3 regions of the Zooshikella ganghwensis genome follow, and region 1 is predicted to be linked to each of the others. Evidence: predicted binding sites of a transcription regulator. Region 1 holds the regulator's gene; each other region holds the start of a gene.
What was found. Region 1 encodes FNR, which switches genes on or off when oxygen is low (the NO sensors DNR and NnrR bind a similar motif). Its sites were predicted from a motif close to TTGATNTANATCAA; they were not measured.
Positions count from the first base shown of each region.

Region 2: a site for FNR is predicted at 2,144-2,157, ahead of KHS79_RS15960 (FeoA family protein). Genes of this name have one in related genera too.
Region 3: a site for FNR is predicted at 1,796-1,809, ahead of KHS79_RS05550 (TatD family nuclease-associated radical SAM protein). Genes of this name have one in related genera too.

Region 1 is NZ_JAEVHG010000001.1:659,536-663,830, reverse strand. Features, by position in the region: gene hemN (oxygen-independent coproporphyrinogen III oxidase) at 30-1,412, shown strand; gene fnr (fumarate/nitrate reduction transcriptional regulator Fnr) at 1,528-2,289, shown strand; gene KHS79_RS02965 (adenine phosphoribosyltransferase) at 2,310-2,843, shown strand; gene KHS79_RS02960 (hypothetical protein) at 3,299-3,793, shown strand; gene KHS79_RS02955 (glycerate kinase family protein) at 3,816-4,295, shown strand, end outside.
Region 2 is NZ_JAEVHG010000011.1:151,690-155,984, reverse strand. Features, by position in the region: gene feoB (Fe(2+) transporter permease subunit FeoB) at 1-1,734, opposite strand, end outside; gene KHS79_RS15960 (FeoA family protein) at 1,731-1,970, opposite strand; gene KHS79_RS15955 (hypothetical protein) at 2,327-3,253, opposite strand; gene KHS79_RS15950 (PEP-CTERM sorting domain-containing protein) at 3,465-4,295, opposite strand, start outside.
Region 3 is NZ_JAEVHG010000002.1:386,639-390,933, reverse strand. Features, by position in the region: gene metG (methionine--tRNA ligase) at 1-1,101, shown strand, start outside; gene KHS79_RS05550 (TatD family nuclease-associated radical SAM protein) at 1,126-1,728, opposite strand; gene KHS79_RS05545 (hypothetical protein) at 2,046-2,522, shown strand; gene KHS79_RS05540 (hypothetical protein) at 2,462-3,904, shown strand; gene KHS79_RS05535 (MlaA family lipoprotein) at 3,919-4,295, shown strand, end outside.

The DNA of each region.
Region 1 (4,295 bases):
GAATATGATTAGGAGAGGCAGCTTTAATTATGGTGCAAGCGCTTGAGTGGGACAGTCAATTGATTCACCGCTACGCAGTAAACGGTCCAAGGTATACTTCGTACCCTACTGCCGTTGAATTTACTGCACCATTCTCTGAGGTTGACTATTTGAATGCTGCAAAGCAAAGCAAGCAGCTAAATACACCTCTTTCACTTTATTTTCATATACCTTTTTGCGCTAATATTTGTTACTACTGCGCTTGTAATAAAGTTGTTACAAAGCAACGTTCTCAGGCTGTCAGTTACATTAAAAACCTGATTCGCGAAATGCATTTTCATGCAGAATATTTTGGTCAACGAGAAGTAACACAATTACACTGGGGAGGAGGAACACCTACCTACTTAAGCTTAGAACTTATGCAACAGTTAATGGAAAAAACAAACGATTATTTCCAACTTGTTGATGATGCGAGTGCTGATTACTCAATAGAAATAGATCCAAGAGAAGCTGACTGGGCAACGATGGGCCACTTGCGTCAGTTAGGCTTCAATCGAATTAGCCTGGGAATTCAGGATTTTAACCCTGTCGTGCAACAGGCAGTAAACAGAGTTCAAACCGAAGAAGAAACATTAGCAGTTATTGATGCTGCCCGTACATTAAGTTTCAAGTCAGTGAACGTAGACTTGATATATGGGTTACCTCATCAAAACACTCAAAGCTTTTTGACAAGCTTAGATAAGGTCCTTGAACTGGCACCTAATCGTCTCTCAATCTTCAATTATGCACACCTCCCTGAGCGATTTAAACCACAACGTCGTATCAGTGAAAAAGACCTACCCTCACCAGCTGAAAAGCTTTCTATTCTGAAGCACACCATTGAGCACCTTATCAATGCTGGTTACGTGTATATCGGGATGGATCACTTTGCACTGCCTGATGATGAGCTGACAGAAGCTAAAGTCACAGGGCAACTGCACCGTAATTTTCAAGGCTATACGACGCATAAAGCGTGTGACTTACTTGGTTTAGGCTGCTCTGCAATCAGCCAGGTTGGTGATACTTACTGGCAAAACCACAGTAAGCTAGATAACTACAGCCAACAGGTCAATCAAAACACCTTTCCATTTCAGCGTGGCTTTGTTTTATCTACAGAAGACTCACTGCGAAGAGAGGTCATCAGTCAGCTGATTTGTCACTTTGAGCTAAACACTCAGCAAATTGAGCAGCAGTTTGGGATTGATTTTAACCGGCATTTTGCTTACGAGCTAGACGCTTTACAACTGATGGCAGAGGATGGCTTGCTGACTATTAATGAGGATAATCTTACTGTTAACCCAAAAGGCCAACTATTAATTCGCAATATATGTATGGTATTCGACCAATACTTAACCAGAAATAATGAAACAACACGCTTTTCAAAAGTAATATGAACGCATCTTAGTAATTCCCGTTGGAGTTTTTAGTAGTTTCCCCTACAATAGCCTCTAATCAGATACTAGCATTAAACATATATGACGACGGAAGTTGATTAGAGGCCCTCACAGCATGACGTCGAAACCTACTGTAAAACACTTAAATCAGGTGGCCTGTAAAGACTGTGCCCTGCAGCCTCTTTGCCTGCCTATTGCTTTAAACACTGAAGATATTGATTTACTTGATAAAATTATCAAGCGGGGACGCCCTTTGCGCAAGGGAGAACACCTGTTTCTTGAAGGAGATAAGTTTGCTTCGATTTATGCCGTTCGCTCTGGCGCGCTAAAAACCTATACCTCTACTAATGACGGTGATGAGCAAATCACAGGCTTTCATTTGCCTAGTGAGTTAGTAGGAATGAGTGGTGTTGACAGTGATGCCTATCCTGTTTCTGCCCAAGCTATTGAAACTACCACTGTTTGTGAAATTCCATTTGATCGTTTAGATGAGCTTGCGGAATCTTTGCCTGAGTTACGCCGCCAATTAATGCGCATCATGAGTAAAGAGATTCGTGAAGATCAACAAATGATGCTGTTGTTAAGCAAAAAAAATGCTGATGAGCGTATTGCTACTTTTTTAGTCAATCTGGCAACACGGTTTAGACGTCGTGGGTACTCCTCTCAGTCCTTTCGACTTCCCATGTCCCGCAATGAAATGGGTAACTACCTAGGGCTTGCTGTTGAAACAGTCAGTCGCGTTTTCACCCGCTTCCAAAAAAATGGCTTAATTGTCGCTAACGGTAAAGAAGTCAAAGTTGTTGACCCTATCAACTTATGCTCTTTAGCAGGGGGAAAGCCTGTTGAAGTTAAAAAAAATGGCAGCACTGACACCTAACAATAAGTAACCCGCTCCTCATGATTTTTGACGAATATTACATTAAGTCACTGATTCGTAGTGTACATGACTGGCCTGCGCCTGGAGTTATCTTTCGTGATATAACTCCTCTTTTCCAGTCACCTAAAGCGCACCGTATGGTCATCGATAGCTTGATACAACGCTATGTTGACACAGAAATAACCCATATTGCTGCCCTTGATGCGCGTGGTTTTTTGCCCGGAGCGGTTATCGCCTACGCACTGAACAAGCCACTCGTATTGCTTCGTAAACAAGGTAAGCTTCCTGCAGAAACTGAAACTGAAACCTATGACCTAGAGTATGGACAAGCTACCATTGAGGTGCAGCGCGGAGCTCTGGATCCAGGTAATTCTGTCTTGCTTATTGATGATTTAATTGCAACAGGTGGAACTCTACTCGCTGCCGCTACATTAATCAGGCGTTTAGGTGCTCACGTATATGAAGCCGCAGCGATTATTGATTTACCTGACTTAGGTGGTAGCACAAAGCTGCAAGATGCCAATATTCCAACGTTTACACTCTGCGCATTTTAAGTTTTAGCCGCCCCCTATCTCAACCCAAAGTCGATCCTGCCAGGCGAATCGCCTGGTAGGAAGCTGTTTTCCAGCTTTTTAATAAGCAAAACGGTCATCGTATCTTTTGGCAAACTAGCTCCATACCATCCAAATCTTCACCTTTCCGTCATACTTTTGTCTTTAAAAAAACATACTTGTTTGAATAATTGACACCATCATCCAGAGAGGTCATGGCTAAAATAATGCTGTTTGATTTACAGGAGTAAATTCAATGGCTAGTTTTGCTATGCACATGAGCAAAAATCATAAACTCAATACGTTACAGTGACTTTTTTAAAAAATAGGCTAGGTTAATGGGAAAGGTAATTATAAAAACAAGTTATTACTTTCCATAAACAGCCCTATCTGTAGATTGGTCAATATTATGCATGGCTTCCCATATAGATTTTGGGCTGCGATAAGAGAGTGAGACCATGGGAATCTGTCCAGATGAACTTCGCCACTATGTTATTAAACCCACATTAGACTATATCGATATGTGGTCCCCTTTTGCCGAAAACCTGTTGCTGGGCACAGCAGCTCAAGAAAGTGGTTTAGGCTTCTACTTAAAGCGTCATAAGCAACGTTCATTAGGCATCTACTGTATTACACCAATGATGCATAAAAATATTTGGGACCGGTACTTAGTTAAGCACTCAGACTTAGCGAGTAAAATTCGTGGATTGGCCAGCCAGCACGAGTTTCTTGCTAATCCTCATGCCGAACTTGCCACAAATTTATCATATGCTACTGCAATAGCTTGGTTAATATATAAGCGAAACCAAAATTTTATTGAGTCTGAGCCTAGTAACATTTATATGCTAGCCAAATGCTGGCGACGTTTTTATCATGTTAGACCCCAAGCCCATCTAGAATCTTTTATACAGCATTATCAGACTTTAATTTTAAATAACAGCGAAGCAGCATAACTGCTATTACGGGGACTGATCCATGCATATTTTAATTGCACCGGATTCATTTAAAGGATCGCTGACAGCCTTAGAAATATGTCAAACATGCACCTCTGCAATTCACTCAATAGCGCCTAATACTCAAATTACTTCATTTCCCCTTGCAGACGGTGGTGAAGGGACTGTTGATGCCTTTGTACATAATGCTGGGGGACAAAAAATCAACCTGACAGTGACTGGTCCATTAAATAAACCTGTTGATGCCTTTTACGGTATTTTGGCTGACAATAAAACCGCTATTATTGAGATGGCAAGCTGCGCTGGACTTCCTCTTCTTACCCCAGAGCAACAAAACCCACTTTATACCACAACTAAAGGTGTTGGGGAGCTTATACTCAATGCGCTCGATAGACAGTGCAATAAAATCATTTTAGGGCTGGGGGGAAGTGCAACCCATGATGGTGGTGCAGGCGCTTTAAGTGCTTTAGGTTACGAGTTTCTTGATGAGCATCAACAGCCT
Region 2 (4,295 bases), on a different contig from region 1:
TGTGAGACCAATAGGTTTAAACAAAGGTGTTATTTGTTGTCCAATTTGACTTAATAAAGAGCGCTCAGTATTTTCATTTCCAAATGAGCCATCAGTACCAAGAGAGTTCAACATACTTAGCACCATGACCACCATCACAATCATTTTACCGGCTTTGGTAATAAATGAACGGAGTCGATCCCAAGTCCGAATACATACGGATGTAAACGAAGGCATGTGGTAGTCTGGTAGCTCCATAATAAAGTGAACGCTCTCACCTGGAAGCAACGTTCTCTTCATCAATAGTCCAGTAGCGACAGCTGTTGTAATACCAATGAGATATAAGGCAAAAACAATGTTCTGGCCATTATCAGGAAAAAAAGCAACAGCAAACAGTGCATAAACCGGCAACCTGGCTCCACAGGACATAAAAGGCGCCATAATAATCGTTAAAAAGCGATCGCGCTCATTTTCCAAAGTGCGGGCAGCCATTACCGATGGAACATTACAGCCAAAGCCTATTAACATAGGTACAAAAGACTTCCCTGGTAGCCCCAAGTAGCGCATTAACCGGTCCATAACAAAGGCAGCACGTGCCATGTAACCAGAGTCTTCCAGTATTGATAAAAATAAAAATAAACAACCGATAACGGGTATAAATGTCGCTACAGTTTGAATACCCCCGCCAACACCCTGTGCCAACAATGTATTTAACCAGTCTGGCGCACTGATAGATGACAGAAGATAACCCACACCATCCACAAATAGCGTACCAGCCAAAATATCAAACAAGTCAATGAACGCGCTGCCAATGTTGATGGTGAACATAAACATGACATACATGACCAGCAAAAAGATGGGAAATCCCAACCAGCGATTTAAAACCGCTTGATCGATTAGCTCTGATACATGTGCACTAGCTGGGCGGGTTGTACTAATTGTTTGCTCAGCCAATCTGGCAATATGCTGATAGCGATCATTAGCAATTAAAATATCCAGATCTTCTTGCTGGCTTTCTATAATTTCTGCTCGATGGCGTAGCAACAAGTCATGTGTTGTATGATCTTGACGAATGGGTAATGCCAGCTCCCCTTCTAATAATTTTATCGTCAGCCAACGTCGAGAAGTGGATGCTGATAATTCAACTGATGTCTCCGCAAGCTGCGGTTCAATTGCCTCAATCGCTTGTTCAATGGGAGGACAAAAGGAAAATGTTGGGGGAATAGATTTTGGGCTAGCAAGGTATTCATTAATGGCCTGTTTCAGCTCAGTAATACCTTTTTTTCTGCTGGCAACCACAGGAACAACAGGACAACCCAGTAGCTCAGCCAGTTTGGCACAATCAATCTGCTTACCATCACGACTAAGCATATCCATCATATTTAACACTACTAGCATGGGCTTACCCATTTCCAGCAGTTGCAGTGTTAAATACAAATTCCGTTGGAAATTAGCGGCATCAATAATATTAACAATCAGATCAGCTTCATTAGAAATGACATAGTCTCGGGCAATCTTTTCATCCAAAGACACTGTTTCATCAATGACATCCAGTGAATAAGTCCCAGGCAAGTCAACCAGCTCTATGGACTGCTCATTAAACTTATACTGTCCCGTTTTCTTTTCGACCGTGACACCAGCCCAGTTACCAACCTTCTGTCTCGCCCCAGTCAGCGCATTAAATAGTGAGGTTTTACCGCAGTTTGGATTACCCACCACACACACTGTTGCCTGCGAATGCTCCGCTACAGTCATGAACTCACCTCCACTGTAACAGCCTTTGCCTCAGCTCTGCGTAAGCTCAGCTTAAAACCACGCACCTCCAACTCCATGGGATCTCCCAGCGGAGCAACACGTACTAAGTTTAATGAGGTTCCAGGAATCAACCCCATAGCTAATAACTGTCGTCGATAGGCTGGATTGTCATTACTAATTGCCAATACTGTAGCGCTTTGCCCTACAGAAAGGTCTTGAAGGGTTGCTGTGTCCATGCTGGGCTGAACTCTTTACTAATTAATGAATGATACTGCTCAGAGCCAATACAAATAAGAATATAAGAACGAATGAGAATCACACGCATCAAAAGACCCAAAAAATCTGCCCAACAATGAGCAGAAATAGAACTTATGATGCTGCCACTCTAGCAAAGCCATGAATAGCCATATTGATACGTATCAAAGAAATGCTATTCATTATCATTTCGCTAATATACAGGAGAGCGTACAACAAATCACTTATTTTTTGTAATGTTTTTAAGGGGAGAAAAAAACACATCCTTGTGGCCTGGAGGGCTTGAAAAAGCTCTACTATTCATAGAGCTGTAGCGTGAGAATTGCTATGAGAATAATTAACGCTTAGCGATTCGCCGTGATATCCGGTAACCTGCCAACAAGACTAATAAGATGCCAATCAAAAAAACCACACTGGGCTCTGGAATAGATAAAGGACTTAACCGAGCAAAGGTATATAACGTGGTACTGGCATTTTCTGCAGTAAAGTAATTAGGCCCAGGTTCAGCGGAAGTACCTGTTTCATCAAACGATGAATAAATCAGCAGCTCATGAGGGAGTCCATCAATTAATAACTCAATAAATACGGGAAATCCTCCTTCTGTTGTGAGTAAAAAAAAGTCATCACAAAAAGAGCCTCTTGGGTTACCAAAAATACAAAACCCAGGATCATTAAAGGTTTCATTAAAAGCCAGGTTGAAAAGACTAATTAACGTAGTACCTTCTTCACCAGCAGGAACTAAATCATCTGCTACATCCGGACTGGCAAGTAAGGCAAGGGTTAAGTCAACTAAAGGAATCAATCCTAAGCTGCTATGATTAACAAATACGTCTGACACTGGGCCATCAGTACTGGATAGGCTTAACGCCCCTAATATTTGAGCTGACAGTAAAGTGGCTGCAGTAGGATTAAGCACATTGTTGTTATGGACCAACTGAGAAATTTTCGCTGGTGAACCATCAGCACTCATTGCAATTTCATGGTAACTGGTTAATACCATTGAGCTTTGCAACAAATCAGGATTTATCCCAGACTCATCAGATGGCTCACCCCACACCAAAGAGCTCACCGTTGCAGTGCCACCTTCAGCCACAGGATCAGTCACAATGACAGCAGGAGGACCTGGGTCTGGCGTTAACGCAGGATTTTGAAAAAAACCACTGCTCGACACCAATTCCAGCTTCAGCATCGTAGCCTGTACAGCCACCGACAACATAACTGTCGTGCTACATATCAGCACCACGACATACGACATTAGTCTCATGGAATTTCCCCATTTCAGTACGCAATAGAAACAAGAAAGTCATGAGCACAAAAAATGCCATAAAATAAAAATCAAAGTGAAACAAAACCTTAATTTTTGAGCTTAAATTCACTCATTTCATTATTGAAAAAAAAACAGACAAACAAAAAAAAGGGGAACGACTCTCCCCCTTCATGTTAAGACACTAAAATCTTCACCGTAAGTATATGACTTACTGTTTTTTTCTTCGTCTTACAGCTAAACCTCCTACTGCACCTAATAGACCTGCGAGCATCATCCCTATACTTGAAGGCTCAGGAATAAGTGTTAAACGTGCAAATGTGTATAGATCAGTTGCAGCAACCTCCGGCGTGTAATACAAGGGACCGGTTTCAATAGTTGAGCCATCTGCATCAAATGATGAATAGATAAACAAATCATGTAGCTTATCATCTATATACACATCAAAGTGCAGTGGAAAGCCTCCATCTGTCATCAAACTAAAAAAGTCATCGCAAGTTGAGCCGAATGGATTTGGAGGATCACAAGGCACAAAGTTAGGCGTTTCAGTAAAGCCTATATCAAATAAACTAATAATGGTTGTAGCATAATCAGCTGGAGGTACAATATCATCTGGTACATCAGGGTCTAATACCAAACCAGCACTCAATAATCCTAGTGGTACATCTCCACCTGGTGTTTTCAGGAAAATATCTCCTAATACACCCATGCTACTGCTAACCGATAAAGCACCTAGAATTTGTGCAGTCCCTAAAGTTGCAGCCGTTATACTTACAACATTATTATTATGTGTAAGAATTGATAGCTCATAGGGGTCACCTAAGGTATCAATTGAAACAGATTTATGACTTACCAAGTCCAGATTACTTTGCTCAAGCCCAGGGTTTAACCCGCTTAAATTAGAAGGTTCTCCCCAAAATAATGTGCTACGCGTATCCAGACCACCATTAAATGCAAAATCATTGACAATGGTTGCAGGTGGAATACCTGGAGCTGTAACAACAGGGTTTTGAAAAACGCCGGTATCATCTACCAACGCAAA
Region 3 (4,295 bases), on a different contig from region 1:
TGTTGTCCGATTCATAAAGCGCCAGTTGAAAACAAAAGTGAAGAAACATACCTGTTCAGACTTGATGCTTACCGACAACAGTTGATTGAGCATTACTTAAATTCATCGGACTTTATTACACCAAACTATTACTGTCAGGTGATTCTAGACTACTTAAATCAAGGGCCACTAGAGGATTTATCCGTATCCCGTGTGAATATTCCATGGGGCATCAAGGTGCCTAATCACCAAGAGCACACCATTTATGTTTGGATAGATGCTCTTTTTAGTTATATCACGGCTATACAAAAAGCGGGATTTGATTTGGGTGTATTGGCGCAAACGACCCATATTATTGGTAAAGATATTTTAAAATTTCATGCTATCTATTGGCCAGCACTGTTACTTGCCGCAGACTTACCGCTACCTAAAAAACTAATTGTGCATGGTTGGTGGACGATTAATGGTCAAAAAATAGCTAAGTCTAATCCTAAGACACTGATAAGTCCTAAAGATTTAGTAGATAAGCTGACCTGTGATGGTTTACGGTATGCGTTATTTCGGCAAAAACACGTTGCCAGGGATGGTAATATTGTAATTAATGAGCTGATTGAGAGTATTAATGCTGATTTAGCAAATAATTTTGCTAATTTGGTAAAGCGAAACCACACCATTGTATTGAAATACTTTGCTGGCAATATTGATGCAAAGGTTATTAGTCAGCGTGCTTTGGCTGACGAAAGTAAACTTACTATTCAGTGTTGTGAGCAGGCCATTAATGAGATATTTAATTATTACAAGCGATTTGACTTTCATAATGTTTCTTTATTATTAAAAGATACACTAGACCATTGTAATCGTTTTTTTCACCAGCGAGCGCCATGGGAAATTAGTAAAGGAAAAGATAATATATCAGTACAAGAGACCTGCCTCGTTATTTCAAACTTGTTACGGTTAGTGGCTACTGCTGCTTATCCACTTGTGCCAACTTTGGCTAGACAGGTGCTGCAAGAACTTGGTGAGGATATAGTGACGTGTCAATGGCCGTCAGTATGTGACATTAAATCAATTACAATTAATAAAGCGCTTAGTCACTTTAAAAGGCTAGAAAAAGAACATTAGCATTGGCTTTTATTGGTATCGTAATTAGCCTACCTGGTCTAAAAAGCGTTTTTTGAAGTGGACGCCTGCTTGTTTAGCGATTTTTTCACAGGTGGCGGTATCGACCCCAGGCAGCCCTTCTATAGCGGTGATGGTAACATGTTTGATGTAGTGCGGAGAGAGTTTTATAAAGTCGAGTAATTCCTGATAAGCATTGGGGAGTTGAGGTTTACAGTGTGTGTTATATACATTCTCATTTTGGGCATTCAGTGAAATGGATATGCGGTCAACGCAGGCTGCAAGCTCGGGGAGAATATTGCGCTTATGAAGACGATTACCTAAGCCATCCGTATTTACCCGAACATTTCCACCATGGGCTTTGACATAGTGGGCTACGCTGAGCAAAGTTTTAAGATTTAATGTTGGCTCACCAAAGCCGCAAAAAACGACTTCTTTGTACTGGGCAGGGTTTTCTAATAGGGGAATAATGACTTCAGCCGTTGGACGCTTTGATAACTTTAATTGATAGTCATGGACCTGAGTAGAACCATTGTGTTTGGGGCAAAACTGGCAGCGAAGTGTACAACGGTCAGTCAGATTGATATACCGACTGTTGCCTATATCGTAAACTAAGGTGTCCGCTGTCATAAGTCTGTTATCCTGAATGCATGAGAAATAGCTAAGCGTAGTGTATGAGTATTGGCCGCTATCTACCTTGATGCTTGTCAAACGCATAGCACAGTATGATAACTAGAAATAAAAGCTATTCTATTGGGGTATATACACGCATTGTATGCTTATATAAGTAAGGAGAAATGCCTCTTTCATCTTAACGTTAGATTTTAAAGACAGGGTTGCGACTTTCTCATAACATCATAAACTATGTATGAGTAATCAATATCAAATGATAATAATTAATGCTGTAAACCATAACAGTAACCTATAGGGATGTAGACATAAGGATTATGGCAACAATTACCATTGTTTCTTCAGATCAGGCTAAGCAGAGTCGATACTGGGTACATACGATTGTAGAACGATTGGCAGCTGAGCACTTCACTATAGAACAACAACAGCCTTCTTTATCGTCGGTTTCTCCGCCTCACCGTCAGGTTATTTTGGTGTGTGAGACTTCTCCTACTAATATGGCGCCAATAGGTTATCAAGAGCTTTTTAGTGAAATAAAACAGGTTAATCCTATCTTAGCGGGGTTAAGCTATGGCGTTATAGTTTTTACACCCCTCACAGTGATGGAAAGTGTTGGTCACTGTTCTACCACACTGATCGATGAGCATTTGCTTGAGTTATATGCAAAGCGCATCTTAGAGCCGTTGAAACTTAAACTTGATCAAACAGACACGGTTGACCATAAGTTGTCGGCATGGTTGAGTCGTTGGGTAGCCAATACGCAGGTTCCTCAACATATTCAGAATTACTCTTAGAGTACACAAAGGATAATCGAGCCTTTACTATGGATGGATGTTCTAGCCATAAATTTTCTCAAGTAGTTTCTATTAAACTGTTTAAAGTATATCACTATAATTTACGCCTGTTTTTGGGGTTGATACTGTGCTCATCACTAGCTTATGCCAAATATGATTTTCCGATAAAAAACCCATTCTTTGCTACGATTGCCACTTCTCCACCTGAGTTTAGACCTCAGCTTATCGATGAAAAGGAAATTTTAGAAGAGACATTTAAATTAAAAGTGTTTCCTAAACGAAAATTACCTAAAAATCTATGGGATGTAGCTGAACTACCTATTAATATTGCATGGCAAGAAAAAAAAGCACCAATAATAGTTATTATTGCTGGCACGGGAGGAAGTTATAATGAACAGAAAATGGAGTATTTAAAGAAGCTTTTCTACGGAGCAGGTTTACATGTATTACAAATATCCTCTCCAACAAACTATGACTTTATTGCGTCGGCTTCAACGAGCTTTGTGCCTGGTATTAGTCAACATGATGCAGTTGATCTGTATTACGTTATACAGCAAGCTTTTGAATATATTAAGGTTAATCATTCTATAGATGTCTCTAAAATATTTTTGACAGGATATAGTCTTGGTGCTTTAGATGCAGCATATTTAGGTGATCTTGATGCTAGAAAAAAACGTATTAACTTTTCTAAAATATTATTGCTCAACCCTCCAGTCAATCTTTACACGTCTATCACTAACTTAGATAAAATGATTCATGCTAAGATCCCTGGCATTGAATCAGCTGAGCAGTTTTTTAATCATATTTTTAATAAATTAGCTAAATTTTTTGCTGAGTATGGTCGTATTAATGTTGATGATGCTTTGCTTTTTGACTTACAAGGCTCTGGTCATGCAATGACTCGAGAAGAGATGGCTGCACTTATTGGTATTGTTTTTCGTTTTGCTGTTGCTGACATGAATTTTACATCAAATCAGCTTGGTAAAACTGGTATATATTTGCCGGTTAGTCAGCGGGTAACGGTAAGTACATCATTGACCCGTTACCTGCGGCGAGTACTTATTTGTGACTTTGAGTGTTATGTTCAACAACGGGTTTACCCTTATTGGAAGCAGGAAAACCCCACTAAAACATTGAATGACTTAATGAACAATGTCAGTTTATACCGTATTCAGTCTTTCTTGAGAAAAGCGGATTATATTGGCGTTATGACAAATGCGGATGACTTTATTTTGGGTGAGGGCGATCTGCAATTTATTAAGGATACTTTTCAAGCCGGTCGTTACACCATATACCCTTATGGTGGTCACTGTGGAAACTTAAATTACAAACAAAATGCTAGGGATATACTCGCATTTTTTGAATTAGCGTTAAGTAGGTAGGAAAACAGCTCATTATGAAATATTTTCTTTCTATCGTGTTATGCTTATGGGCGTTTTCGAGCTATGGTGATAAACAACTCCCGGAGCCAGCTAAAGATGGCTTTAAACACCCTTTGAAAACGATTGATTATACACAGAAAGCAGATCGTTTAACACCGACCCCCGATAGTTTAAACTTTCTTATTGTGTATGACCCTTTGGAAGGCATTAATCGACGAATCTATAAGTTTAACTATCTTTTTGATGAGTATGTTTTTTTACCCGTTGTTTCAGGTTATAAAACCGTAACTCCTGAGTTTATGAGAGCAGGAGTTTCAAATTTTTTTTCGAATATTGGTGAAGTACCCACTATTGTCAACTCATTGTTACAATTGCAAATAAAAAATACGAC